DNA from 3 places in the Bacillus sp. ISL-77 genome. Region 2 is predicted to be linked to each of the others. Evidence: riboswitches for the same ligand, from Rfam matches in the RefSeq annotation. Region 2 holds a riboswitch; each other region holds the start of a gene.
The links. Region 2 has a riboswitch for S-adenosylmethionine ahead of J7E77_RS13490 (methionine biosynthesis PLP-dependent protein). Riboswitches for the same ligand answer to the same signal wherever they lie in the genome.

Region 1 (9,924 bases), on a different contig from region 2:
TGTCCGCCTTTTGGATATTCCCATTTAATGTTCTGGTATGGGCAGCCGATCCGGCAGCTTCCACATTCATGGCATCCTTCGTAGCCAACCTGCATCCGTGTTCCTTCCCACTTATAAACCTCCGCTGGGCAAAATACTGTACAAATTTTATCGGGACATTTTGTCATGCATACGTCATGATCCATCACGGTCAAATGAGACTTTGTATCACACTTAAAACGGAGCAGATACTGTTTTTCCTCGATATTCTTCGTTGACATTATTTCACCGCCTTCCAAGCACGATAGATATCTTGCAATACTCTAATTGTTCCTCTTTCCGCAGTTACACTCTTCATTATTTGTTTTTGTTTTTCACGCTTAGGAGTCCCATCAACTGTAAAGAATTTGCTCATCGCTTTATTCATCATTGGAACATATTCATTAAAGTATTGTGGGTATTTCTCAAACGTATGTGCAGCATCCTTGTACTTCTCTAAATCCTTCATTATGAAACTACTATTAAGCGCGTCACGGTAGCTATTTAAGCTTGATTCACTGAAGTCCCCACTTTTATGTGCCTGAACTACGGCTTCAGCAGCCATCTTTCCTGATGACATCGCCATGTTCGAACCTTCACGATGAATGGCATTTACTAGCTGTGCTGCATCACCGACGACAATAACTCCATTACCAGCTACTTTCGGTACCGAACGATAACCACCTTCAGGAATAAGATGAGCAAGATACTCAGCAGATTCCCCACCCGCAAGCATTGGCTTGACCATGGGGTGAGTTTTTAAGTAGTCTAGAAGCTCATATGGCTTGATTTTCGCTTTTATCATGCTCGACAGTGTTGTACCAACTCCGATATTCAAGCTCTCTTTATTCGTGTAAACAAAAGCGGTTCCAAGATTACCCTTTGTTGAATCACCAAAGATTTCAATTGTACAACCCTGGTTATCTTCCAAATTAAAACGGTCATTTATTTTTTCTTTTGGTAAATTAACAACTTCCATTACTGTTAAGGCTACTTCATCTGGACGAAATTCTTTATGAAAGCCTAACTGTTTTGAAAGAAGAGAGTTAACACCGTCGGCAAGCACCACGACATCCGCATATACCTCTCCATTCGGACGATCGGTACGAACCCCGACAACCTTGCCATTTTCAACGATACATTCAGTTACTACCGTTTCATTAATAAGTAATGCCCCAGCGTCTACTGCCTTTTTAGCAAACCATTGGTCAAACTGAGCCCGAAGGACTGTAAAGTTATTATATGGTTCCATACCCCATTCAAGACCTTTATAGCCGAATTGAACGACAGATTCCTTATCCATCATCCAAAAGCGCTGTTCAATGACAGGTCTCTCAAGTGGTGCTTCTTTCCAAAATTCAGGAACTAATTCTTCCATTTGTTTGCGGTACAATACTCCGCCCATTACGTTTTTTGCTCCCGGGTATTCTCCACGTTCAATAAGCAAAACGTTTAGTCCATTTTTGGCACACGTGAGGGCACATGCACTTCCTGCTGGACCTGCTCCAACGACAATCACATCAAATTTTTCATGCATAGCTTATTTCACCACCTTTTTCAGTTCTAAGCTGCTTAAATTCCTCGATAAGTTTTGGGAGAATTTCCATAGCATCTCCTACGATTCCATATGTGGCAACATCAAAAATTGGTGCATTTGGATCTTTGTTTATAGCGATAATTAAATCAGAATTTTTCATGCCGACAACGTGCTGAATTGCACCAGAAAGTGCAATAGCAAAATAAATTTTTGGTGTAACTGTTTCACCAGTTTGGCCAATTTGAAGATGGTGTGGCATCCAGCCTGCTTCAACCACATCACGAGTACCTCCAACAGTCGCTCCAATCGTTTCCGCAAATTCATAAAGGAGCTGGAAGTTTTGCACATCTCCCATTCCTTTTCCTCCACAGACGATTACATGTGCATCAGCTAGATTGACCTTTTTTGTTACGTCATTCACAATTTGTAACACTTTTGTACGCATGTCTTCTTCTTGCAGTGATATTTTTTCTTCAATAATCTTACCTGTTCTTCCTGATACCGGTTCTAGTGCCTTCATTACCTTTGGTCTGACGGTTGCCATTTGCGGGCGATGTTTTTTACATAGGATTGTCGCCATGATATTACCGCCAAAGGCAGGTCTGCTTGCTTCTAGTAATCTATTATCAACATCCACATCAAGCATTGTAGTATCCGCAGTTAATCCTGTGTTTAAATCTGTTGCTACGGCACTAGCTAAATCTTTACCGTTTGGTGTTGCGCCATAAAGGATAATTTCTGGCTTATATTTTTCAGCGAGGAGCATTACGCCCTTCATATATGATTCAGTACGGTAATTCTTCAATACAGGGTGGTCGACCAAGTATACGATATCTGCACCATAAGAAATAATTTTATTTGCTAAAGGTTTTACTTCATTGCCTAGTAAAAAGCCCGCTAAAGGAACTTGTAATTTATCCGCTAGTTTCCTTCCAGCACCAAGTAATTCTAGAGAAACGCCTTCTACTTTACCATCGTTTTGTTCGATGAATACCCAGACTCCCCGATAATCGTCTAGATTCATGTATATTCCCCCCCATGACAAAAGATAATCGTTATTATTTAGATGATTGGATTGTTAACAGGTCCTTTTTCTCCATCAACAACGCCATTAGCTGGTTAACCTGTTCATCACTAGTACCCTCTAGTCTTTTCCCGCCTTCTGGACGTGGTGGCGTAAACATTTTTCCAACAATGGTTGGTGAACCTTTTAGTCCAAGTTGTGACCGTTCTACATTTTCAAAGTCACTTACTGCCCAAATAATTGGTTCGTACCTTGCCGCTTTAATCATGTTCGGCATTGGCGAATAGTCGATCTCATTAATTTCTTTTTCAACCGTCAATAAACATGGAAGATTGGATTGAATCAATTCATAGCCATTGGTTAATTTCCGTTTAATAAGAACGGTGTTTTCTTTCTGATTGACTTCAGGCACTTCAATTACATTAGTTATTGGCGGGATATCCATTCTTCTTGCAATACCAGGTCCAACTTGTCCTGTATCACCATCAATCGCGTGCTTCCCACAAATAATCATGTCAACTGGGTGTTCCTTATTGATTTTTTCTAAAGCTTTCGAAAGCGCATAACTAGTTGCCAGTGTATCTGCCCCTGCAAAGGCACGGTCAGAAATTAAATATCCTTTATCAGCACCTATTTCCACACTTTTCTTGATAATATCAGTCGCTTGCGGTGGTCCCATTGATAAGACGGAAATGGTACCTCCTGTTTTTTCCCTAATTTTTACGGCCTCCTGAACTGCATGGGCATCGTAAGGGTTCAAGATGGCTGGTGCACTGCGACGGTCGAGTGTGTTGGTTTTAGGATTAATTTTAATAATTTTTGTATCTGGTACTTGTTTGACACATACGACAATATGCATGTAGGACTTTCCCTCCTCCATATGATCTGAGATTATTGAAAGCGTTTGCTTCCTATGGTTTAAAAATGCTTTTATTTACGATATATGAATCGCAACACAAGCATAGTACCAAACAGTGATAGTTTTCTTTTTTTCTTTCTCGATTTAACCTAAAACTAGTGATCATTTAATATTCTTAAAAATCTTATGCAGTAGCTAAGTAGTAGTTTGTAAAAGTTGAAGTTATTACAGTTTGTGGTAAGATATGTAGTTAATCGTGATGTGAATATTAGATAAAGTAGTACTAATATAACTATATGAAATATTAAGATATAAACAATGATAAAAATCACAGCTACTGTCTAATATTGTAGATATTTGATTTGGATTAATTGGACAAGAAAGGAGATGTGTGATGACTGAAGTTATTTTTGGAAGTGTTCTTTCGGCGTTATCTACGGGGGCAGGGGCACTAATTATACTATTTATTCCTCATTCCATTACACATCGTTGGAAGGATGTTTTATTAGCATTTAGTGCAGGAATTATGATGGCAGCTGCTACGATTGGGTTGATCCCTGAGGCATTAAGAACAGGAGGCTTTGGTTCACTTTTTGTAGGAGTTTGTTTAGGAGTATGGGTGCTGACTCTTTTGGAAAAAAATATCCCTCATATTGACTTACAGCATAACAAAAAGGGAATTCAATTTGATGAGAAGGCGTTGTTAATTATATCTGCAATTACCCTTCATAATATTCCTGAGGGATTGTCAGTTGGCGTAAGCTATGCATCCGAACAGGGGGAAACTGGAAATTTAATTGCTTTAGCAATTGGGTTTCAAAATGCGCCGGAAGGCCTACTTGTCGCATTATTTTTAATCAATCAGCGAATTAGTAAACTGAAGGCCTTCATTATTGCAACCTTAACTGGAGCCATTGAAATCATTACTTCCTTTTTAGGGTATTTTTTAACCTCATTTGTTCAAGGGCTAGTCCCCTATGGTCTATCATTTGCTGCTGGTGCCATGTTATTTATTATTTATAAAGAATTAATTCCTGAAAGCCATGGCGACGGAAACGAGCGGGTATCCACCTATGCGTTTATCTTGGGGTTGCTTGTCATGGTGTACATTATTGATATTTTTTCATAAGTAATTATTTTACTAATCGGTTGAACAAAAAAAAATATCACTCTCTTACATAATTATCATTAGACTAAAACCTTCGGCCAAATCATGATCATTTGTTTAAAGGCAAATTTAATTTCTTCATTTGGCCTGGAGATTTGGTCCATTACTTTTTGATACTCATTTATTAATTCATCTAGCTCCTGGCTATATTTTATTGTCATCTCATTGGTAAATCCCTGTGTATTGGCGCTATTTATCATTAATTCCCTTTTAGCCTTTATCTCTTCAATCATTTCATTATGGGTATTACTATACTCGCACACAATTATCCCCCTACCTCTTACTCTATTACTGTAAACAACGAAAAATTAGACTACTTGATGAATTATGACAAGAATTTTTATAAAAGTAAACACAATCGCAAAAGTAGACAAAACATTCTATTTCTTTCGTTTTTCGACAAATTCCTCAAATAAATTCTTGTTTTTACGACAAAATTCATCTAGTTTGCAAGCGCTTTATTCTATTTCACCATACTTATATACATAATAAAAAAACTGGCTTGCAATAATCTGCAGCCAGTTTTAGTATCTGTTATTGATTTACTTCTTCTTTTTCGTAAATAGGTACCCATCCCTCGGTGGTAACAAAAATCCTTACAGCAACCACTTTCCGATCTTCTTCAAGGGTAAAATAGTGCCTTGTATTTTCAGGTACAGAAATCAAGTCTCCTGGATTGAGATGTACTTCAAAGAACTCACCATCTTTACCTTGGATAACAAAGACACCGTGGCCGCTGACTATGAAACGAACTTCATCATCTGTATGATGATGCTCATTTTTAAAGTTTGTCAGTAATACATCCAAATTTGGAGTATTTTCTGATAAAGAAATGACATCTTTCGCTTTGTAGCCACGTCTAGCAGAAATATCTGCGATTTCGCCTTCAAATGCAGCTAGAATTTCTGCCTTTTCTTCATCGCTTAAAAGATACTTTTCTACTAGTTCAGCGGGAAGCTTACTAATATCCCAATTTTCATAAATAACTTCCTGCGACTCCAGAAAGCTTGCAACCTCTTCTTGTTCATGAATTTGCTCTTCTCTGGTTTGAAAAGTAATATATGCCATTCTTCATCATCCTCTCATTTTTAATATTTTTTACACTAGTTTAAACAATTGATATGGTTTATGCTCTAGTAAGCGTAATTGGTAGCGGAATAAAAACTCTGACGCTTCAAGGATTTTTTTAGCCTCAAAGGCATTTCTCCCCCATACCGTTATTCCATGGTTGCGAATCAAGATAGCTCCAGTATCTCCTGAAACATGTTCAGAAAACTTATTGGCAAGTGTCGGGATATGGGCATCATTCCGAATGATTGGTATTGTTAAGACTGCGTCCTCTTCCCACTTATCAAAAGCCTTGATCAACTCTTGGCCTTTAAATGTGACCTCACCATTATCACCATAAACTTCTGAGATCACATTATTATCAATCGTATGCACATGGAGACTGCAGCCAGCATTGGTTCGACGGTAAATTTCGACATGAAGAAGTGTCTCTGCTGAGGGCTTTAAATGTGTTTCTTCAACTGCACGGCCAAATTCATCAACGAGTAAAAAATCTTCATCTGTTCGCTTCCGTTTATCCTTTCCACTTGCTGTTACTAAAAATTGAAGCGGATGATTACTTACTTTAATCGCCAGGTTACCGCTAGTACCCATAAACCAATCACGCTCAGCTAACTCATCCTTTACATCGGCTAATTCGTTCCATCTTTCATTTAGCATGTTAGTTCATCCACCTCAATTATTTTGTTAATCTCCTCGATACAATCGAAAAAGGAAGTAAATCCTTGATGATTGATTCCCCATTCCACACATTTTTCCTGAAGTAAATCTCTTGCTAACACAAAGTCCGCATGTTTTGCTGCCTCGAGATCGGTTACCGAATCTCCAATAACAATTTTGAAACGGTTTTCCTGAGTGTTTAATTTACGAATAATACTTGGTTTACAACATCCGCAATCATTGTTACATAATGAATCACATTCATTCGGCCATAGAATTTTTATTCTCTCGTCTGTAAAATCCGATTCATTGCAATAAACTCCATCAAATGGACCATATTTCTCCAAGATTGGATAAACAAAGAAGTCAATACCGCCACTAACAATATAAAATGGAATACCTTTTGCACGCGCAAATTCAACAAACTCTCCAAATCCTGGGCGAATCTTTGCATTTTCAATCGCAAACTCAGTCAGTTCATCCTTTAACCTACTTGGTAATAAGGAGAATAGTTTCCCAACTCCCTCATTGATCGAAATCTCACGTGAGAGGATTTGATCTTTGATCCGTTCCCACCCTTGAGGAGCAAACTTTTCCATCATGCTAATGATGTTATCACTTTCAGTTACCGTTCCGTCAAAATCACAAAAAATCACTGGTTTTGTCATACGGTCACCTCTGCATTACCCCATAGTTTTAGTGCCGTATGGAGCTCAGGATGCTGTTTTGCACCTTCGGCTAATAACTTTCCTTTAAGATTGGTATCAATCGCTTGACGGAACGCAAGGCCCCCTCCGCGTGCACCCTCTGGATGGCCATGGACCCCTCCGCCTGCATTAATGACAGAATCATTACCGAAGTCACGAATTAATAAAGGAACCAAGCCTGGATGAATTCCCGCTGATGGAACTGGGAATGACTTTTTAAAGGCATCTTCTACGGTTAACTCACTTGCAATCGACAGTGCTTTCGTCTTCTCTAACGCCAGGGTTCCATATGGGGATGGGAACAACGATAAATCAGCACCAGCATAACGAAGCAACTTTCCAAGCAATAATGAATGGGATAATCCATAAACTGGAGATGATGTAAAAGCACCACTAACTGCAGGATGTGCCATAAGCGGTAAGGCAATTTCATCGTCTTCTCTTAATTCCTGCAGGACGTCTATGCCATAGGAAAACACATTAAACAGTAAGAGGTCCGCTCCAAGCTCTGCAGCCTTCCTTGCTTTTTCCTTCAGCTGCGATGTTCTACCCGTTAGGTTAACTGCATACAAAGTTCGATGTCCTGTTTGGTCAAATACTTCTTGCAATGCCTTTTTTCCTTCGACAATTCTTTTTTCAAATGGTGTCAGCTCATTTTCAAAAAGGATTTCATCATCCTTCACAAAATCTACACCACCAAGGGCTTGTTGCTTTAATTGCTCAACTAAAAATGCGAGATCTTTACCGAGCACTCCTTTAAAGATACTCATTAAAAGCGGTCTATTATAAACGTTTAATTTCTTCCGAAGACCTTCAATTCCAAACCTTGGGCCAGGGAACTGACTCTTTAATCCATCATCAAACTGCAAATCTAGTAATTTTATTTTTCCATCTAATGAAAGCTTACCGAAAACGGTTGTTAAAATAGCAGGCAGGTCATTAGAAAAATTAATCGCTGGATAGGCTATGCGGATTAAAGATTGGTCACCTTTTTCTGCAGGTATCGTTTCAACTGATACCACACTGCCTTTATGCTTGCGTAATTGGCTTTGCTCTAGTTCAGGCAAGTTCGTCCATGAACCTACAGTTAATCCAAGTGCAATCTCTTCAGCCTTTTTGGTTGGTTTTTTTTCATCATGCAGTAAATATGTAGCAATTATTTTAGACATTCAAAAACACGTCCTTTCAAAAAACATAAAAACCTCTTCAACAAAGAAGAGGTTAGCCGCAAACTAACATCTTCTCATCTATCAGCTTGTTGCTGCAAGAATTAGCACCGTGCCTAAAACTGGTTTAAGTCGGTTGCCGGGCTTCATCGGGCTTTTCCCTCCGCCTGCTCTTGATAAGAAAACGATTCGTATTTTATAAAGTTTTTAATGTTGTTTAACTTTAATTTGCATTATCTCAAGAAAAATATAAAATGTCAATCGATTTAACAGAATATTTCCAAACGACTAATTCTTTCAACAGCTTCGGCTAATCGTTGTTCTGATGTTAATAACCCAACACGGACATATCCTTCTCCAAATTCTCCAAAGCCAATTCCCGGTGCAACCATGATATGTGCTTGTTCGAGTAAAATGTTAGCAAATTCCTCAGATGTTTTGCCCTCAGGAACTTTGAGCCACGCGAAAAAGGAACCCTTTGGCGCGGTGACCTTCCATCCCAATGAACGAAGCCCATCAATCAATACATTACGTCTTCGCTCATAAAGATCGTTTAGTTCCCGTACACAATCCTGAGGGCCCATTAAAGCCTCAGCCGCTGCCTCTTGTACAGCTCCAAATAAACTAACATAAAGATGGTCCTGTAAAAGTTCAATGCTAGAAATCACACTCTCATTCCCAACAGCAAAACCAACACGCCAGCCTGCCATATTAAAGGTTTTTGATAAAGTATATATCTCTATCCCAACCTCTTTAGCCCCTTCAACCTGCATAAAACTTATTGGTTTTTCACCATCGAAACCAATAGCACCATAGGCAAAATCATGAACAACACAAATATCATGATCTCTAGCTAGCTTAATAGTCTCATTAAATAATTCATGAGTAGCTGTAGCTCCTGTTGGATTATTAGGATAATTGAGGAACATTAACTTTGCTTTTGATAAAACAGACTTATCCAGTTCGCAATAATCCGGTAGAAAGTTATTTTCCTCTCGTAACGGCATCGTAACCATTTCAGCTTTTGCAAGAGCAACCCCAGACCAATAATCCGGGTAACCGGGGTCAGGTACAAGGATGGTATCCCCCGGATTTAATATGCATTGAGGAATTTCGACAAGTCCTGCTTTACCCCCAAACAAAATCGCCACTTCTTTATCCGGATCAATGGTCACTCCATATTCTCTTAAATAAAAATCAGCGGCAGCCTGTTTTAAATAACGATGTCCCTGAAAAGGAGAATATTTATGATTTAATGGATTCGCTGCTGCATCTTGAAGTTTTTTAACAATATGAGAAGGCGTTGGCTGATCAGGGTTGCCTTGCCCTAAATTAATCACATCAAACCCTTGTGAAATATATTCCCCTACTTTTTTAACAAGTGAAGCAAAAAATTGCTTCGGAAGACTAGTTAATAATTCTGATGGAGGAAATTGCTTCATTGTTCTCACCTGCTTAATTTTTTATAAGAATCATTGTGAAATTCTAGTCACAAATGATATAACTTTTATAACGGCTTGTAAAGAAAAAATTCCGAAATTTCAAACGAGGTGAAGATTCGTGAAATTAAAAATTTCATGTCTGCAAATGGATATCGTCTTCGGTGATCCCAATAAAAACTACCAAACTGCCGAAAGACTCATTGAAAATGCACTGACTGAACAACCCGATATCATTGTCCTTCCGGAACTATGGACAACGGGATATGACTTGACGC
Region 2 (9,924 bases):
TTTACCAGCACCTGAATCGCCTACAAAAGCATACGCCTTCCCATTAATCGCTACTGCACTCCCATGTAATGGTAGTAATTTTCTCTGAATCAATATTGCCCCCATACAAGTGCCAAGGATGTAAAGACGGATTTTATCCTCTTCAACGCCTACCATTGGTGATACAGAAATCTTTTTACCTTCTTGTATAGAAAATATAGCTGTATTTGGTACTTCAAACATTACTTTATTTTCTTTTACTACAAATCTTTTCTGTGCTATCGTATCTATTTCGGACCACTGTTTACTTAAATCATCAATTTCTATAACTATTTCTACCTTATGAATACTTTCACTTATTCTAGGTAATTCAGGTAGGTAAATTTCACTTAAAATGTTTAGCCCAAAACCCTTATACATTAAGGTATTTAGTGTTGTAATCATATTTTTCACTCCAAATGTTGACAAATTAGATTTTTAAAAGCCCTTATACAGTTTTTATTGTATAAGGGCAGTAAAAATCCAAACCTCTTTTAAATTCAGAAATTAGCTATACTTTACCGGATCATCTGGATCTGGTTGTATTGCATCAGGAAGTCTGTGTCCTGGGCCAGCCATTGTCATGTTAACATTAAGTACTTCTAACACTGGAGCGTTCCATTCTTTCTTCATATCTTGTCACCTCCTTTCAAGTAAATCTTTTTATAAATCTGTAAAAAATTAAGCTGCGCATTAAGACTTTAAATTGTGGATCATAAATATTTTCTAGTGATGGTACCTCTCTGAATTTTGCTATTATATCCTTTAATAATGGTATATTTAGATATTTAGAAACTATTGAATCATTTAGCATCTTGTCAAGCTCTGCAATAAAAGTATCCCACTGCGAAGCCATACGGAGGATTCCATCAGCCCCCTGTGCACCGCGGGTTCGTAAATTAAGCCTAACACTATCTGGTAATAAGTTTTTGGTTGACCTTCTAATAAGAGCTCTATCTAAGCCATTTTGGACATATTGTTCCTCTGGAACAGAGAGACAAAAACGAACAACACGAAGATCATTTGTCGGGTCACGATCCCAAACTGAGTAAGGCAAAGAAAATTTAGCCCCATAGGTTCCTGTAATATTCCAATAATAGAGCTTTTCAAATTGTTGTTCCCTGACTTTATACCAATTTGGATTTGCAGTACCGGTAACATCAATTTCATGCTCCTGCAATTTATCAAATACACTCATTTTCTTACCAAAATCAGGGTTTATTAACATTGGAAAAGCGTATGGATTTTCTGAAGAGATTCGTTGATATATATAAGGAAAAGTCTTTTTGGCGACCACCGACATCACTCTTGACTTCTTTACTCCAAGATTTTTACTATAAAGGTTTATTTCTTGGAAACACCGAATTAAATGTAACCTTTTTAAAAGCATAGCCTGGTATTCTAAGGCTGGTCCCCAAGAAACAGTCCAATTTCCTCTTTGTCCGTTTAATAATACCCCAATCCCTTTTTCATGGGCTCTTTCATAAATCCCTTTTAGCCAGAAGCTATTTTCAAAGAATTTATACGGGGTCTCAAGGGTATCAAGCCATTTATCTATTACTGAAAAAGGACTCTCTCCATCAAAATCTAAATACTCCGCCTCTATATTACCTACATAATTAACAGTTGATTCAATAAAAGGCCTTTCATTTGCAACCCTGCTTTTTGGTGTCCAATCCTCAAAACCTTGTAAAGGAACATAACTATAGGTGTATAATTTTTTATTCTTTTTGCCTAGAGAATTAGCTGCAAAGCTTGCAACTGATCCTGAATCTAAACCACCGCTTAGATGGGCTCCTACTTTATGAAAGGTACGAATACGATCATTTACAGCCCTCTGAAAAATGTCTTTAAAAGCCTCTTCATATTCAAAGTTTGACTTTAATTGCAATTTTTCTCCTTCAGGCAACTTACAATATCTTGAAATATTTAATTTTCCCTTTACCATTTTTATAGAATGAGACGGAGGGATTTGCTGGATATCCTGAAAAACTGTTGAAGAAGGATCTACAGATTCGAACATACCTGGATTGGCCAAAAACTCTGCTATCCAATTCTCATTTAGTTTTTTCTCTATATAGGACAATTTCAACAATGGGTGAATAACTGTGCTAAATGCAAACCTTTGATGATTATGATGAAAATAGAGTGTCCTATTTCCTGAAAAATCCCTAGCCCCAAAAAGCTGCTGCTTTCTTTCATCCCAAATCATAAAGGCAAAATCACCAACCAAATACTTAGGTGATTCTTCTCCCCATTTATAATAAGAAAGTAAAATTAATTCGCTATCAGTGATATTTTTTCTCTTTCTATTATCAATTTGTAATTTTTCAAATAATTCGACCCTATTATCTATAATCGCATCGGCGGTTATCGCTAACTTTCGTTCATAATCATAATAAGGAAGTTTTTCACCTACTGACTCAGGTGTAATCCACTGTGCATGGCAACCAAGGAAGACTTTGTCACTATGCCAAGTTTGAATATCATCAGCCGGATATTTTTCTAGTTCTTTCATTATTCGATTTCCGTGCTCTAGATTGATAGGTTCATCGTTTAAATGATAAATTCCGGCTATCGCGCTCATCATTTCCTCCTGCCAGGCTAACAAATTTCATATTATCTATTACTTTAAAGTTTTTTATTAGTTCATTAAAAAGAACACTTAGACCATACTTAAGTTCAGGGAAATTCATTCGAATCAAAAGTCCCTAATTTTTGAATTATTTTTTAAGTTAAATAGTCTAAAATCTAATTAATCTTATAACTTATTACCTATATAATATTCCATATAAGTTCTTTATTACGAACATCCGATAAACTTATAATATAGCCTCATACTATCAGTGTCAACTATTTTTCATAAAGGAAGATTATATTTTAATGATCCGATATTTAACTCTAATTTCAACATTATTATATGGATTTATAAAAAGTAATTGACACTCCCATGGAATTGTAGTAAATTTTATAAATAATCTAAATATTACTTTCTTATCAAGAGAGGTTGAGGGAATGGCCCTGCGACACCTCAGCAACCATCAATGGCTCGCTATTGAAAAGGTGCTAAGTCCTGCAAATTATTCGCTAATTTGCGAGATAAGAAGAATGACAAATGTGTAATCTGACAAAAGTCTTCTTCTTATAGAAGACTTTTTTTATTTATATAAAACGAGGAGTGTGCATAATGTACAAAATTGAAACGAAACTTGCCCAAATTGGAAATCGCAGTGAAACAACAACTGGAACCGTAAATCCTCCTGTATACTTCTCAACAGCCTTCCGGCATGAGGGAATTGGACAATCAACTGGATTTGACTATACACGCACAGGAAATCCAACACGCCAGCTCCTTGAGAAAACAATCGCTGATTTAGAGAGTGCTGATCAGGGATTTGCATGCAGTTCTGGTATGGCTGCTATTCAACTTATCCTTGCTCTATTTGAATCTGGTGACGAATGGATCGTTAGTGAAGATTTGTATGGAGGTACCTACCGTCTATTAGAAAAGGGCTATAAAAAATGGGGCTTAACTACTCAATATGTGAATACCTGTTGTCCGGAAGAGATTGAAAAGAAAATTACCCCGCAAACAAAAGCTATTTTCTTAGAAACACCAACCAATCCGCTTATGCAGGAATCTGATATTGCGGCAGTTTCAAAAATTGCCAAACAGCACGGATTATTATTAATCGTGGATAACACTTTCTATACTCCACTGTTACAGCAGCCGATAACCCTTGGCGCCGATATTGTTATCCACAGTGCAACGAAATACTTAGGAGGTCATAATGATGTCCTTGCTGGTCTAGTAGTCGCAAAAGGAAAAGAACTTTGTGAAGCATTGGCCTTTCATCATAACGGTGCCGGAGCGGTTTTAAGTCCATTCGATTCTTGGCTATTAATGCGCGGAATGAAAACATTGTCCCTTCGAATGGAGAGACATGAAAAAAATGCAAAGAATATCGTTGAATTTCTTTCCAAGCATGGTGCAGTTACAGATGTGCTCTACCCAGGACGTGGTGGAATGGTTTCATTTAGAATAAAGGAAGAAAAATGGGTTAATCCATTTTTACAAGGGTTAGGGCTGATCAGTTTTGCGGAAAGTTTAGGTGGTACAGAAAGTTTTATTACCTATCCGGCAACACAAACTCATGCCGATATTCCAGAAGAAATTCGAATTCAAGCAGGTGTCTGCAATCGTTTATTACGTTTTTCCGTTGGAATTGAGGATTCACAAGATATAATTGAAGATTTGCAAAAAGCTTTTGCCCATGTTCAAGAAGGAGTGATTGCATAATGGCACACGAAGAGTATACCTTTGAAACCAGGCTCCTTCATAATAAGCATAAAATTGATCCCACAACTGGAGCAGTTAGTGTACCCATTCAACATGCATCCACTTTCCATCAATCTGATTTCGATCAGTTTGGCAAATACGATTATGGCCGTAGTTTAAATCCGACAAGGGAAGCACTTGAAGATGTGATTGCGGAACTCGAGGGCGGGATAAAAGGATTTGCCTTTGCATCCGGCATGGCCGCCATTTCGACGGCATTTCTCCTGCTTTCTGCCGGGGATCATATTGTCATTACGGAAGATGTCTATGGTGGTACGTTTCGAATGGTCACAGAGGTTCTTACGCGGCTCGGAATTGAACATACCTTCGTCGATATGACGAATTTAAATGAAGTAAAACAAGCCATTCAGGCAAATACAAAAGCGTTTTATGTGGAAACACCATCGAATCCATTAATGAAAGTGACTGACATTAAGGCAATTAGCAATTTAGCTAAGGAAACGGGCGCGTTAACATTTGTCGATAACACATTCCTTACCCCTTCCCACCAAAGGCCATTGGAGTTAGGTGCCGATGTCGTGCTCCATAGCGCGACGAAATTTTTATCGGGCCATAGTGATGTTGTTGCCGGACTTGCTGTCGTCAAAGACGAAAACTTGGCGAAAAGATTAGGTTTCTTGCAAAATGGGTTTGGGGCGATTTTGGGTGTTCAAGATGCATGGCTCGTTTTAAGAGGGATCAAAACGCTGCACGTCCGACTGGAACAATCACAAAAATCGGCTATTAAACTAGCGGAATTTTTAGATGCTCATCCGCTTGTTGAAAAGGTTCATTACCCAGGGTTGGAAAGTCACCCACAATATCAAATTCAGAAAGCGCAAGCAGCTGGTCCAGGAGCGGTCTTATCGTTTGAATTGGCTAATGAAGATGCACTTCGCACCTTTCTTGCCAATGTAAAAATCCCTGTATTTGCTGTCAGTCTCGGAGCGGTAGAATCGATTCTATCCTATCCAGCAAAAATGTCCCATGCAGCCATGCCTCAAGAAGAGCGAGAGAAGCGCGGGATTACAAATAGTCTGGTTCGATTATCGGTCGGACTTGAAAATCCTGATGATTTAATGAAGGATTTTTCACAGGCACTAGAGCACGTTCGCAAAACACAATTGGTATTACATCAAGGAGAATCATCATGAGTTTTTTAGATAAATTAAAAAATCAAATCTTAATTGCTGATGGAGCAATGGGCACTCTATTGTATTCCTTTGGTAAGGACAGTTGTTTGGAGGAATTGAATCTTTCCCAGCCCGGACACATCCAAACTATCCATAAAGCCTATATTGATGCAGGTGCTGACGTGATTCAGACCAATACTTATGCGGCAAACTATTTAAAGCTGCAGAGGTATGGTTTGGAGGATTCTGTAAAGGAAATTAACAGTGCAGCCGTCTCTATTGCCAAAAAGGCAGCTGCCCAAAACGATACGTACGTCCTTGGAACTATTGGTGGAAATCGAGGAATTAAGCCGGATTCCATTTCTATAGAAGAATTAAAGCGAAGCTTCCGGGAACAATTATATTGCCTCCTTCTTGAAGGAGTGGATGGCTTATTGCTTGAAACCTTTTACGATTTTGAAGAGCTTGAAACCGTTCTAACGATTGCTAGAAAGGAAACAAAGCTGCCGATTATTGCGCAGGTCTCCCATCAAGAGCCCGGGCTTATGCAGGATCGAACTCCTGTCAATGACGCCTTAAAAAGACTTGAAGGCCTGGGAGCCGATGTGGTCGGGCTAAATTGCCGTCTTGGCCCCCATCATATGCTATTAGCGTTAGAACAGATTGAATTACCAGCACATGCTTTTCTATCTGCCTACCCAAATGCCAGTCTCCCTGCCTATACGGACGGAAAGTTTCATTATGAAGGAGATGCCAATTATTTCCAAAATTCAGCAAAAGCTTTCCGTAATCAAGGTGTACGGTTACTTGGCGGATGCTGCGGAACCACTCCTGACCATATTAGAGCATATGCTTCTGAACTAAAAAACAGTGTTCCAGTCACTGAAAAAATAGTAAAATTAAAACCAAAGAAGATAATCGTTGAATCTCTTGCGCCAAAAAGGGAGTTTACTCCCCTGCAGGAACTCGTGAAAGAGAGACCATCAGTTATCGTTGAATTAGATCCACCTAGAAAACTAGATACAACAAAGTTTTTCCAAGGAGCTAAAGCCTTAAAAGAAGCGGGAATCGATTCGATTACCCTTGCTGATAATTCACTAGCAACGGTCCGAATTTCCAACGAATCGCTTGGCTATTTAGTGAAACAGGACTTAGGAATGCGGCCACTCATTCATATTGCGTGCCGTGACCGCAATATTATCGGCTTGCAATCGCATTTAATGGGTCTGCATACACTTGGGATGAATGATGTTCTTGCCATTACCGGTGATCCTGCAAGAGTTGGCGATTTTCCAGGTGCATCATCTGTTTACGATGTGTCCTCCTTTGAACTTATTCAAATGATTAAGCAGTTGAATGAAGGATTGTCTTTTTCAGGGAAAGATCTGGGGCAAAAGACAGACTTTAGCATTGCGGCAGCCTTTAATCCCAATGTCCGCTCACTGGAGAAAGCCGTGAAGAGACTTGAGAAAAAAGTTCATTATGGGGCAGATTACTTTATCTCCCAACCGGTTTTTTCAGAGGAAAAATTACTCGAAGTTTATGAACATACAAAGCATCTTGATGCACCAATCTATATTGGCTTAATGCCACTAATTAGCAGCAAGAACGCTGAGTTCCTCCATAATGAGGTACCTGGTATTAAGATTGCCGATTCAATCCGCCAGCGGATGGCCCAACTGAATGATCAACCGCTTCAAGCTGCCCGAGAAGGAATTGCCATTACAAAGTCACTAATCGATGCAGCCTTAGATCTATTTAACGGTATTTATTTAATTACACCATTTTTACGTTATGAATTAACTGCTGAATTAGCGTTATATACTCGTCAGCGGGCTAGTGAATTGAGGGGGAGCAACTATGCCGAAAACACCATTTTCTGAACAACTCAAAAAACGAATCCTCGTCATGGACGGGGCTATGGGGACAATGATCCAGCAAGCAAATCTTACCGCTGAAGATTTTGGCGGTGAGCAGTATGAAGGCTGTAACGAGCACTTGAATTTAACCGCTCCATCCGTCATTGCTAATATTCATCGTGAATACTTAGAGGCTGGAGCAGATATCATTGAAACCAATACATTTGGGGCGGCAAGCCTGGTTCTCGATGAATATGAACTTGGTTTTAAGGCCTATGAAATTAATAAAATAGCTGCCTTTCTTGCTGTGAAAGAAGCTTACAAAGTTTCAACTGATGAGTGGCCGCGTTATGTGGCAGGCTCAATGGGCCCAACAACAAAAACCTTAAGTGTAACAGGTGGAACTACTTTTGATGCACTTGCAGCCGCATACGAGGAACAAGCCATCGGCCTAATTGATGGCGGTGTCGATTTACTGCTTCTTGAAACGAGTCAGGATATGTTGAATGTGAAAGCGGGCTATGTTGGCATCGAAAGGGCGTTTGAAAAAACCGGCAAAACACTGCCGTTGTTTATTTCGGGGACAATCGAGCCAATGGGGACGACACTCGCTGGACAGTCAATCGAATCGTTTTTTATCTCTGTTGAACATATGAATCCCGTGGCCGTTGGACTTAACTGCGCAACAGGGCCTGAATTCATGCAAGATCATGTCCGCTCATTAGCAAATCTAGCATCAACAGCAGTCAGCTGTTATCCAAACGCAGGTTTGCCTGATGAAGAAGGTCATTATCATGAAACACCTGAGACTTTAGCTAAAAAACTGGCTGATTTTGCCGCCCATGGCTGGCTAAATATTGTTGGTGGCTGTTGTGGAACAACTCCTGACCATATTAGGGCGATTGCCGATGCGATGAAAGCCTACCAACCAAGAGAATTTAAGCCTTCATCAGTTCATATGGTTTCCGGGATTGAACCATTCATCTATGACGATCCAACGTTAAGACCGATTATGGTCGGCGAACGGACGAATGTGATTGGCTCACGTAAATTCAAGCGGTTAATCACCGAAGGAAAATTTGAGGAAGCGTCAGAGATTGCACGAGCCCAAGTCAAAGGCGGCGCGCATGTAATTGATCTTTGCCTCGCCGACCCTGACCGTGAAGAAATGGTTGATATGGAAAACTTCATTAAAGAAGTCGTCAAGAAAGTAAAGGCTCCCCTTGTGATCGATTCAACCGACGAAAAGGTCATCGAGAGAGCCCTTAAATATTCACAAGGAAAAGCAATTATCAATTCGATTAACCTTGAAGATGGTGAAGAACGATTTGAAGCAGTGGTCCCATTAATCCATCGCTATGGTGCTGCTGTCGTTGTAGGCACCATTGATGAGGAAGGCATGGGAGTAACTGCGCAGCAAAAGCTAAAAATTGCCAAACGGTCACATGATTTATTAGTGAACAAATATCATCTGAAGCCGCAGGATCTCATTTTTGATCCGCTCGTGTTTCCAGTTGGTACGGGTGATGAACAATATATTGGTTCCGCCAAGGCTACAGTAGAAGGCATCCGGTTAATCAAGGAGCAACTCCCAGAAGTACAAACGATTCTTGGAATTAGTAATGTTTCCTTCGGCCTCCCTCCAGTCGGTAGAGAAGTTCTAAACTCTGTCTTCCTTTACCACTGCACCCAGGCTGGACTTGATTATGCTATTGTTAATACAGAAAAACTAGAACGGTTTGCATCTATTTCAAAAGAAGAAGTTCAATTAGCGGAGGCTCTCTTGTTTGATACAACAGATGAGTCGCTCGCTACATTCACTGAATTTTACCGTGGCAAAAAGAAAGAACCGAAAACAACCGTTCCAAATATGACCTTAGAAGAGAGACTCGCCTATTATGTAGTTGAAGGTACGAAAGAAGGCTTGCTTCCAGATTTAGACCTAGCCCTTGAAACTTATCCTGCTCCGCTTGATATTATTAATGGACCATTAATGGACGGGATGAAAGAGGTTGGTCGTCTTTTTAACGACAACCAGCTTATCGTTGCTGAGGTGCTCCAGAGTGCTGAAGTAATGAAAGCAGCCGTATCGCATTTAGAACCACATATGGAAAAAGGCGATGTTTCTTCTACCAAGGGGAAAATCATTTTAGCTACCGTAAAAGGTGATGTGCATGATATTGGTAAAAACCTCGTCGATATTATTCTTAGTAATAATGGCTATGAAGTAATCGACCTTGGGATTAAGGTGAATCCAACTGACTTGGTTCAAGCCATTCTTAGAGAAAAACCAGACATGGTTGGTTTATCAGGTTTGCTGGTGAAATCTGCGCAGCAAATGGTGTTAACAGCACAGGATATGAAGGAATCCGGTATTGCAGTACCTATCCTCGTTGGCGGTGCGGCGCTGTCTCGGAAATTCACAGATACGAAGATTGCCAAGGAATATGACGGCCTGGTCCTTTATGCAAAGGATGCAATGAATGGTTTAGCCATTGCGAATCAATTGAATTCGGAAGAGGAAGTTCAGAAATTAATGCTTGAGAAAAATGAAAAGCTAGCCTCTTTAAATGTG
Region 3 (9,924 bases), on a different contig from region 2:
AAGATTCATTTGCTTCATTTGTTAAAAGGAACGCCCATGGTCAAGCAATATGAAAAAGGAATGCTTGAGTTTCTATCCCAAGAAGACTATGTAAACTTAGTATGTGACCAATTAGAAATTTTACCACCAGAAATGATTGTTCACCGAATCACAGGAGACGGACCAATTGATTTAATGGTTGGACCCATGTGGAGTGTAAACAAGTGGGAAGTCTTAAATGCGATTGATGCTAAACTGAAAGAAAGGAACAGTTGGCAGGGTAAATTTTATCAGGGGAACTTAGTGTAGTAACAATGAACATAGATAAGATTCTTCCGTTTGCGAAAAGTCTACTCATTAAAGCGGTTAAACCTGGGGATGTCGTTATTGATGCGACAGTAGGAAATGGCTATGATACTGTTTTCTTAGCAGAGCTTGTTGGTGAATCAGGGCAAGTATTTGGATTTGATATTCAGAATGAAGCCATTGTTGCTAGCAAGGCACGTCTGAAACAGAAATGCATGTTAGAGCGAGTCACGATTTTTCAATCAGGTCATGAAAACCTATCCCAATTGATTCCCGACATCCATTATGGTAAGATTTCAGGTGCGATTTTTAACTTAGGTTATCTTCCAGGCAGTGATAAAGCAATTGTAACCCGTCCTGAAACAACGATTGCTGCCATTCAACAACTATTGGAGATCATGGCACCAGAAGGAATCATCGTGCTTGTTATTTATCATGGTCACAAAGGCGGTGCCGAGGAGCGGGATTCTCTGCTTGCCTTTTGCCAGCAAATGGACCAGAAAAAGGCACATGTGCTCCAATACCAATTTATTAATCAACAAAATCATCCAGCATTTATTATAGCGATTGAAAAAATATAGCAAACCAGGCTCGCGCCTGGTTTATTTTGTGATTAACCTTGTGACAAATGCCGGGACTGATTTTTGCACAGAACGGTAGGCAAGACCATTGAAATAAAAGAAATAACTAATCCAGCCGCCCGATTTAATAATGCCTTTTGCCAGTTTACGGACGTTTTTCTGTTTGCGGACCTTGGCATCTGATAAATAAATTCCTAACAGACCGCGATTAATCAGGCGATGGAAGTTCTTGTGCGGAAGGTATTCCGTGTGCCGGTCAGCTTCAACCACAAAATGCTTCAATCGCTGAAAAAGTTTTTCCTCACTTTGATAATAGGAACAAAAATTCAAGTCCCCTCCCGCGATGTCCTCCTCTTGATCAATAAAATAATCCAATAGAATATGTAAGCCCTGAATATATGGAAAGTACCCCTTCCTGATATTTTCTGCATCACGAAGCTGAAAATCATCACGAAGCGCATAGGATATGAGGCAAAAAATGCCTAAGGTAGAACCGGAACATGCCGAGAATTCATACCATTCCATTTCAGGCAGCTGGTATTGGTTGTTTTGAAACCATTTTTCAAGACGAGGGACTCTCTCCTCTTGAGTTACATGCTTGTGAATTTGTAAATCACAATAGTATTGGCAAAGCTCAAGCAAGTAATCTTTGATTCCATCATAATTATTTACTTCCCTAAGGACAGAACGACAGGTTTCCGATAAATCATACAAATAATTATCATCATCCTGATCCGTGCGGAGCCGGTAATAGTTTTTCTTGCCAGCCTGTAGAACAAATGCATCTGACATCGATTCATGGAGTGCTGCAAAATCCTCAGGATCAAGGGAAGTACTTCTGTCACAAAGATTATCTAGATAATCACTGATGGTTTGATAGGCAACGATAAATTTTATGGCTTTTTTATAGTCCTCTTTAGCAGTTAGTGCGAGGATGGCTCCACCTTCACAATGGAATGTTTTATGCTCAATGCTTGCGAGAGCTTGGGTTCTTAGCTCTGCATTCGGAATGTTTTCAGCACGGCTTTTCCAATAAGCCAATTCTTTGTGCACTGCTGGAAGTATTTTGCGATATACCCTAGACATAAGGGTGATTGGCATCATTGAAACCGACAACCTTTCTAAACAATATAACCTATTGCTTTTAATTGACTTAAAACAAAATCCTTTGCATACTCAAATACCTCTTCCCGCTCTGGTTCATTAAAGATTTCATGGTAACATTTCGGCCATTCCTTAAATCTTTTTTCAGATAATGGAACATGATTGAACCATTCTTTTACGGTGCCTTTATTTACAATTTTGTCATCTCCACCTTGCATGACAAGCATGGGAATATCCTGTATTTTTTCAAGGTCTTGAAATGCCTCTTTTATCGCCCCTACCAGTTCCCGATACCATCTGATCGATACCTTGGTAATATAGAGAGTATCATTTGAATCGGCTTCCCTTACTTCTTCGTTTCTTGTCGCCATTTGAACCGTCAATCCGGAATTCATCCGAAGTGAAGGGAAAACCACATTCAGACCATGCGATAGAATATCTAAAAATTTGGAAGGAGTATGAACTAACCCTAAACATGGGGAAGAAAGAATGACTCCAGCAACATTCAATCTTTCTTCCTGTAAGAGACGGATTGAGATCAAGCCGCCCATACTGTGACCAAGTAAAAAGACTGGTAAATCATAACGATAAGCAGCCTGTATCCAATCTTTCACCTCGAAAATATATTCATCAAAGGAATTAATATGGCCGCGGTTTGCTCTTGTTGTCATCCCTTGCCCCGGAAGATCTGCCATAATGATATGGAATCCAGCCGAACGCCACATTTCAATCAGCCAGCCATAACGGCGATGATGTTCCATAGCGCCATGGACGATCACGATTACAGCCTTCGCTTCTCCTTCTGCTTCCCACTTCCACATAGTTTTCCCCCCTGGAATTAGTTATTACCTATTGTTGGAAAAATTTCAAACTATCTTTAGTCCTTTTTTAATAAAAAAGAAAAATTTTTTGTGAATCACTTCATACTTCCGATAAAATAGAATCATCATGCAAAAGGAGCGAGAATAATGATTTATCCATTTAAAGGGAAGTATCCCCGCATAGCTGATACTGCTTATATTGCCGACTATGTGACGATTACCGGTGATGTTGAGATTGGCGATGAATCAAGTGTTTGGTTTAACACCGTTATCAGAGGGGACGTAGCCCCAACCATTATTGGTAAGAAAGTAAATATACAAGATAATTCTATCTTACACCAAAGCCCCAATAACCCGCTAATTTTAGAAGATGAAGTAACGATTGGTCATCAGGTTATTCTACACAGTTGTATCATTCGAAAAAAAGCGTTAATAGGAATGGGTTCCATCATTCTTGATAATGCTGAAATCGGCGAGGGTGCTTTTATTGGAGCCGGCAGTCTGGTTCCGCAAGGGAAAAAAATCCCCCCTAATACCTTAGCATTTGGCAGACCGGCAAAAGTTATTAGAGAATTAACACCAGAAGACATAAAAGATATGGTAAGAATCTCTACAGAATATGCAGAAAAGGGACAATATTATAAGTCGATCCAATCATAATTCTTAAAAAATAGGCTGTGTTAAAGGTCATTGTTGATTTTATTGCCAAGTTGGTTGGAGCGGAAGGTGCGAAGACTCCTGCGGGAGGACGGGGCAGGGGAGACCCCGCAGGCGCTTAGCGCCGAGGAGGCTCCCCGAACCGCCCGCGGAAAGCGAAGCACCTGGAGCGGAAATCAACTTGGCAATTGTAATAGAGAAAAAGCAAAAGCACCCAAGAAATTTGGGTGCTTTTACGATTAATTTTTCGATGTTTGCAGGGCCTTTTCTAGTGCGTAATCACGTTGAAAGGAATAGACATCTTCAACATATACTTGATGCCATACCATGAACATCAGCACAGTCCAAATCTTCCTGCTGTTATCGGCTTTACCTTGGCAATGGTCTTCAAGCAATTGAAGCACATATGATTTATTGATCAAATGATCCGTGTTGCTTTCGCGGATGATCTTCTTCGCCCATTCGTTCATTTCATCCTTTAACCAATGACGGATTGGTACAGGGAACCCCAGTTTCTTCCGATCAAGTACATGGGCAGGTACAACACCTTCGGCTGCTTTACGTAAGATATACTTCGTCGTTCCATGCACTGTTTTCAGGCTGGTCGGAATTTTTGATGCCACTTCGAAGACCGCTTTATCAAGGAATGGCACACGAAGTTCTAAGGAATGAGCCATCGTCATTTTATCGGCCTTCAGCAAAATATCGCCGCGCATCCATGTATGGATATCAATATACTGCATCCGGTCCACAGGATCATAACCACGCGATTCAGCGTAAAGCGGCTTCGTTATATCAGTGTAATCTAATCCCTCACGATAGACATTTAGTAGTTCGCGCTTTTCTTCTTCGGTAAACATTTTCGCATTACCAATGTAACGTTCTTCCATTGGAGTAACACCGCGTTCGATAAAGCTTTTTCCTCTCATTCCCTCAGGCATCATACCCGCGATCCCTTTTAAAAGCACTTTTCCTGCTTTCGGAATTTTATTAAACACCTCTAATGATTGCGGCTCGTGATAAATATTGTAGCCGCCAAATAATTCATCCGCACCTTCACCTGAAAGAACAACGGTTACGTGTTTTCTCGCTTCACGGGCAACAAAATAAAGCGGGACACAAGCAGGGTCTGCCAGCGGATCATCCATATGCCACATGATTTTTGGAATTTCATTCATATATTCCTGCGGTGAAATCACATAGCTGATATTTTCGACACCAAGCTTTTCAGCTGTCTCTTTTGCGACATCAATTTCACTGAATCCATTATGCTCAAAACCTACCGAAAAGGTTTTAATCGCAGGGTGATATTCTTTTGCAATCGATGCAATAATCGAAGAATCAATCCCGCCAGAAAGGAATGAGCCTACTGGAACATCACTGCGCATGTGCATTTTTACAGAATCGAACAGGACATCTTTAATTTCCTTGATAAAATCAGGTTCTGATTTGTGAACTGGTTTAAAGTGTGCTTTCCAATATCTTTTGATTTCCATTGGTGAGCCAATCTTTTTGGTAAAAAAATGACCTGGCTCTAATTTCTTAATACCATCAGACATGGTGGTTGGTTCAGGAACAAATTGGTAGGTCAAATAATGCTGCAAGGAATCATAGTTAAGAACATCATTTTCGAGCCCCAATAGAATACTCTTTTTCTCAGAGGCAAAAAATGTTCTTTCACCATCTTCAAAATAAAAAAACGGTTTAATCCCGAACGGATCACGCGCCCCATAAAGAGTTTGTTCTTGTTTATCCCAGATGACAAAGGAGAACATTCCACGTAGTTTTTCGACGGCTTTTTCCTTCAAATGGCTGTAGAGTGCAATAATAACTTCGGTATCGGAGCTAGTTGAAAAGGTTAATCCTTCGCTCAATAGTTCCTCGCGCAGTTCTACATAGTTATAAACTTCACCATTAAAGATAATCCAGTAGCGTTCATTTTCATACGTAAGCGGTTGATGACCACTCTCAATATCAATGATACTTAAACGGCGGAACCCAAATTGGATATGATCATCATAATAAAAACCATCATCATCCGGCCCGCGATGAGTTATAATATCGTTCATATTTTTAAATTGTTGTTTTTGCTCATCACTATAGTTTTGTGTTTTGTCGTGTACACAACCGATAAAACCACACATTATGTACTTCACCTCATTCTAAATATCCTTTAAAAGGACGTATTGCTCCAAAGCGCAAACGCCTTGCGCTGGAGCTAGACAGAAAAACATACTCTCTAATACTACCACTTTTTTTATAAAATTTGCACTGTGAACAATAGGCAAATTTAATATCATCATTTTTCACTTCTTTAGACCTGCTTAAACACTTCATTTTTTCAATTATTTGTTACTGTACAGGTAAATAGACGTACGAATAAAAACAGGAGTTACATGTAGTATGTAACTCCCTTTGTATTGTCTAGCTCCAGCGCCAAGGCGCTTCTGCTTTTCTATTTATAGATTTGCTTGTTGGCGTAATGTTTCTACTTTATCTGTGCGCTCCCAAGGAAGATCCACATCTGTACGGCCAAAGTGACCATAAGCTGCTGTTTGTTGATAAATTGGGCGACGAAGATCCAACATATTAATGATACCTGCAGGGCGAAGGTCGAAGTTTTCACTTACTAGGTCAACTAACACGTCTTCGCTCAATTTACCTGTACCAAACGTATCAACTGCAATCGAAACGGGTCTAGCAACTCCAATTGCATAGGCAAGTTGAACTTCTACCTTATCAGCAAGGCCAGCAGCAACGATATTTTTGGCAACATAACGTGCTGCGTAGGCAGCTGAACGGTCCACTTTTGTAGGATCCTTACCAGAGAAGGCACCACCGCCATGGCGAGCATATCCACCATACGTATCAACGATGATTTTACGACCTGTTAAGCCAGCATCCCCTTGTGGTCCGCCAATAACGAAACGGCCGGTTGGATTAATAAAGTATTTTGTCTTTTCATCGATTAATTCTTTTGGAACTACCGGATTAATAACATATTCCTTCAAGTTACGTTGAATTTGCTCTAACTCAACTTCAGGATTGTGTTGAGTGGAAATAACAATCGTATCAATGCGTACTGGTTTATCGTTCTCATCATATTCAACCGTTACTTGTGTTTTTCCGTCTGGACGTAAGTAATCAAGAACCTTATCTTTACGTACTTCTGTTAAACGGCGAGCAAGTTTGTGCGCTAGTGAAATGGGAAGAGGCATAAGCTCTTTTGTTTCATTACAAGCAAAACCAAACATTAAACCTTGGTCCCCTGCACCTATTGCTTCGATTTGTTCATCAGACATTTGACCTTCACGCGCTTCCAAAGCTTGGTCAACACCCATCGCGATATCTGGAGACTGTTCATCAATAGATGTTAAAACAGCACAGGTTTCTGAGTCAAAACCGAATTTCGCGCGATTGTAGCCGATGTTTTTAATCGTTTCACGAACAATTTTTGGAATATCCACGTAGGTAGATGTGGTGATTTCTCCTGCTACTAGCACTAGTCCTGTTGTTACTGAAGTTTCAGCCGCAACCCGGGCATTAGCATCCCTTGCTAAAATAGCATCTAAAATGGAATCAGAAATTTGGTCACAGATCTTATCAGGATGACCCTCAGTAACTGATTCAGAAGTGAACAAACGACGTTTTGTTGACATCTGAATTCCTCCTATAATATGAGATAATCGAGGTTTTAGGAAGGTTACAGGAATACTTCCTTAAACATCGAGAATTTGATACGGTACTCATTCCCTTAGTATGTAATAAACAAAGGATTTTTATTAGAGACTCTTTTCATAAAGGACTTATACAAAACAAAAAACCTTACCAGAGAGGAAAGGTTGTTCCGGGCCTTTCGCTCTTATCGTTCAAGGTCAAAGCCTTGCGTCAGATTAGCACCTTCGCATCCTGAAAAGGACCTTTTAAGTGGTCAATCTTTTCATACTGCAGGTTGCTGGGTTTCATTGGGCCTGTCCCTCCACCAGCTCAGGATAAGAGAGTATCCGTTCAAATTAGAATAATATCACACTGCCCAACAATGTCAATGAATTTTTTAAGAAATGTTTTTCAACAAAATGGGAAATATACGAAATATGTTAGTATCTTTTATAAATTTTTTTTATATCTTCAATTAAAGTTTTATAATATATAAATCCAGTTAAATAGGATACATCAATTCAGCTAATGTGTTATACTTTTTATATTATTAACAACCTAAAAACGAAATAAAGGAAGGTCTCATTAAATGAATTCTGTTGATACTCCTAATGAATTAAATCAATTGTTAAATGAAAGTCATGTTCATGTGCAATTATCTGTTCCTCAATTAGTTGAGAAAGTCTTAACCCGTCATGAAGGAGCATTAACTTCTACGGGAGCAATTAGTGTCGCTACTGGAAAGTATACTGGCCGGTCTCCACAGGATAAATTCATTGTTTTAGAAGATTCAACTAAAGACAAAATTGAATGGGGAACTACCAATCAACCAATTTCAGAGCCGGTTTTTACAAAGCTTTATCAAAAGGTCATTAATTATTTACAACAGAAAAATGAGATTTTTGTTTTTAAAGGATTTGCGGGTGCTGATAAAAAATCACGTTTATCCATCCAAGTGGTAAATGAATTAGCTTGGCAAAATTTATTTGTACACCAGTTATTTATTCGCCCGTCGGATGATGAACTACTTGCCCATGATGCTGGATTTACCGTTATTTCTGCACCTAATTTCAAGGCAGATCCGGCTATCGATGGTACCAACTCGGAAGCTTTTATTATGATTTCTTTTGAAAAAAGAATTGTTTTAATAGGTGGTACAGAATACGCAGGGGAAATGAAAAAGTCGATTTTTTCTGTAATGAATTATTTACTGCCTGAAAACAATATTTTTTCGATGCACTGTTCTGCCAATGTTGGGATTGAAGGCGATGTAGCTTTATTCTTTGGCTTGTCTGGAACTGGCAAAACAACCTTATCAGCGGATTCCAATCGTCGATTAATTGGTGATGATGAGCACGGTTGGTCCTCCAATGGTGTCTTTAATATCGAGGGGGGCTGCTACGCAAAATGTATCAATCTTTCTCGTGAAAAGGAGCCGCAAATCTTTGATGCCATCCGCTTTGGAACTGTCCTAGAAAATGTAACATTGAATCAGGAATCAAGAATCTCTGATTATGATGATGGAACGTTGACCGAAAATACACGTGCCGCTTATCCGATTGACGCAATTGATAATATTGTTCAACCAAGTATCGCTGGCCATCCAAATACGATTGTCTTTTTAACCGCTGATGCATTCGGTGTCTTGCCTCCAATTTCAAAATTAACAAAGGAACAAGCAATGTATCACTTTTTAAGTGGCTACACCTCAAAACTAGCCGGAACAGAGCGTGGAATAACGTCACCACAAGCTACCTTCTCCACTTGCTTTGGTGCTCCATTCCTGCCGCTGCCTGCGACTCGTTACGCAGAAATGCTCGGTGAAAAAATACTTGAGCACAATGCCAATGTTTTTCTTGTCAATACTGGCTGGACCGGCGGCGAATATGGGGTCGGTAATCGAATGAAACTTTCCTACACGCGCGCTATGGTTGAAGCCGCTCTTGAGGGAGAATTAAACCATGTGGAGACTGTCAAGGACGCGATCTTTGGATTAAATATCCCGCTCCATATTGCAGGTGTACCAGACGAAGTCCTACAGCCGATTAAAACTTGGTCGGATTCGCAGGCATATGAAAAGAAAGCAAAGGAATTAGCCGCAAAGTTCCGCGAAAACTTTAAAAAGTTCACTAATGTTTCACGTGATATTGAAGAAAAAGGCGGACCAATAGCATAATATCGAAAGCCCATATCGATTCGATATGGGCTTTCTAATCTCATTAGTTAGTCGAATTTAATGATATTAATTGATAGGTTATGGTCGTGCTGTTATTTTGCAACTCGACTTTTTTTATCAATGCGGTACCACTTGAATCACTATCGATTGTTTTTCTTACATCAATCGGAATCTCAATTGGATAAAGTCTGTACCCTTCTTTTTCTAGCAAAAAGACGTTTTCCTCCACTCGTTTTTCTCTACCTTTAGTTACAATCATCGTATTTAACTCAAGAGGCATACCCACAAACATCCGCTCCTCTACTTGTAATACCTATATATTATCATCTTTTACGGTGACTTTTCATCCACTTCGTTAAATCATTCACGACTTTTCTATTTAATGCTGGTGGGAAGTAATGTGTAAATTCGTTAAAATACCATGCTTCGACTGGTTTTTCTACTAACCTCAGCCTTCTTTCAAGACGATACGCGTGCTCCACCGAAACATTTCCGTCTTTAGCACCATGGATAATCAGGACAGGGGCTTTGATCTTTTCTATTTGATAAAGAGGGGTCCTGTCTTGATACCGTTCCGGAAATTTCTGAGGGGTTCCGCCAATGACCCTCTTCATCATTCTCCGTAAATCTTTACGTTCCAAAT

Region 1: another riboswitch for S-adenosylmethionine. It lies ahead of mtnW (2,3-diketo-5-methylthiopentyl-1-phosphate enolase); the one in region 2 lies ahead of J7E77_RS13490 (methionine biosynthesis PLP-dependent protein).
Region 3: another riboswitch for S-adenosylmethionine. It lies ahead of metK (methionine adenosyltransferase); the one in region 2 lies ahead of J7E77_RS13490 (methionine biosynthesis PLP-dependent protein).

What each region holds. Positions count from the first base shown of each region.
Region 1 covers NZ_JAGGQY010000032.1:43,040-52,963, forward strand. The annotation lists gene J7E77_RS12360 (ferredoxin family protein) at 1-260, opposite strand, end outside; gene J7E77_RS12365 (FAD-dependent oxidoreductase) at 260-1,555, opposite strand; gene J7E77_RS12370 (electron transfer flavoprotein subunit alpha/FixB family protein) at 1,548-2,579, opposite strand; gene J7E77_RS12375 (electron transfer flavoprotein subunit beta/FixA family protein) at 2,614-3,438, opposite strand; gene J7E77_RS12380 (ZIP family metal transporter) at 3,833-4,567, shown strand; gene J7E77_RS12385 (aspartyl-phosphate phosphatase Spo0E family protein) at 4,627-4,869, opposite strand; gene J7E77_RS12390 (1,2-dihydroxy-3-keto-5-methylthiopentene dioxygenase) at 5,141-5,674, opposite strand; gene J7E77_RS12395 (methylthioribulose 1-phosphate dehydratase) at 5,705-6,334, opposite strand; gene J7E77_RS12400 (2-hydroxy-3-keto-5-methylthiopentenyl-1-phosphate phosphatase) at 6,328-7,002, opposite strand; gene mtnW (2,3-diketo-5-methylthiopentyl-1-phosphate enolase) at 6,999-8,210, opposite strand; SAM riboswitch class I at 8,282-8,390, opposite strand; gene J7E77_RS12410 (pyridoxal phosphate-dependent aminotransferase) at 8,474-9,649, opposite strand; gene J7E77_RS12415 (carbon-nitrogen family hydrolase) at 9,768-9,924, shown strand, end outside.
Region 2 covers NZ_JAGGQY010000034.1:43,648-53,571, reverse strand. The annotation lists gene J7E77_RS13505 (phosphoenolpyruvate carboxykinase (ATP)) at 1-423, opposite strand, end outside; gene J7E77_RS13500 (paeninodin family lasso peptide) at 526-651, opposite strand; gene J7E77_RS13495 (asparagine synthase-related protein) at 668-2,605, opposite strand; SAM riboswitch class I at 3,010-3,124, shown strand; gene J7E77_RS13490 (methionine biosynthesis PLP-dependent protein) at 3,206-4,318, shown strand; gene metC (cystathionine beta-lyase) at 4,318-5,511, shown strand; gene J7E77_RS13480 (bifunctional homocysteine S-methyltransferase/methylenetetrahydrofolate reductase) at 5,508-7,373, shown strand; gene metH (methionine synthase) at 7,351-9,924, shown strand, end outside.
Region 3 covers NZ_JAGGQY010000104.1:15,772-25,695, forward strand. The annotation lists gene mnmL (tRNA modification radical SAM protein MnmL/YtqA) at 1-288, shown strand, start outside; gene mnmM (tRNA 5-(aminomethyl)-2-thiouridylate-methyltransferase MnmM) at 294-866, shown strand; gene J7E77_RS30060 (tetraprenyl-beta-curcumene synthase family protein) at 888-1,970, opposite strand; gene J7E77_RS30065 (alpha/beta hydrolase) at 1,988-2,791, opposite strand; gene J7E77_RS30070 (gamma carbonic anhydrase) at 2,939-3,451, shown strand; gene asnB (asparagine synthase (glutamine-hydrolyzing)) at 3,688-5,592, opposite strand; gene metK (methionine adenosyltransferase) at 5,908-7,107, opposite strand; SAM riboswitch class I at 7,308-7,447, opposite strand; gene pckA (phosphoenolpyruvate carboxykinase (ATP)) at 7,695-9,281, shown strand; gene J7E77_RS30090 (DUF2584 domain-containing protein) at 9,325-9,567, opposite strand; gene J7E77_RS30095 (alpha/beta hydrolase family protein) at 9,605-9,924, opposite strand, start outside.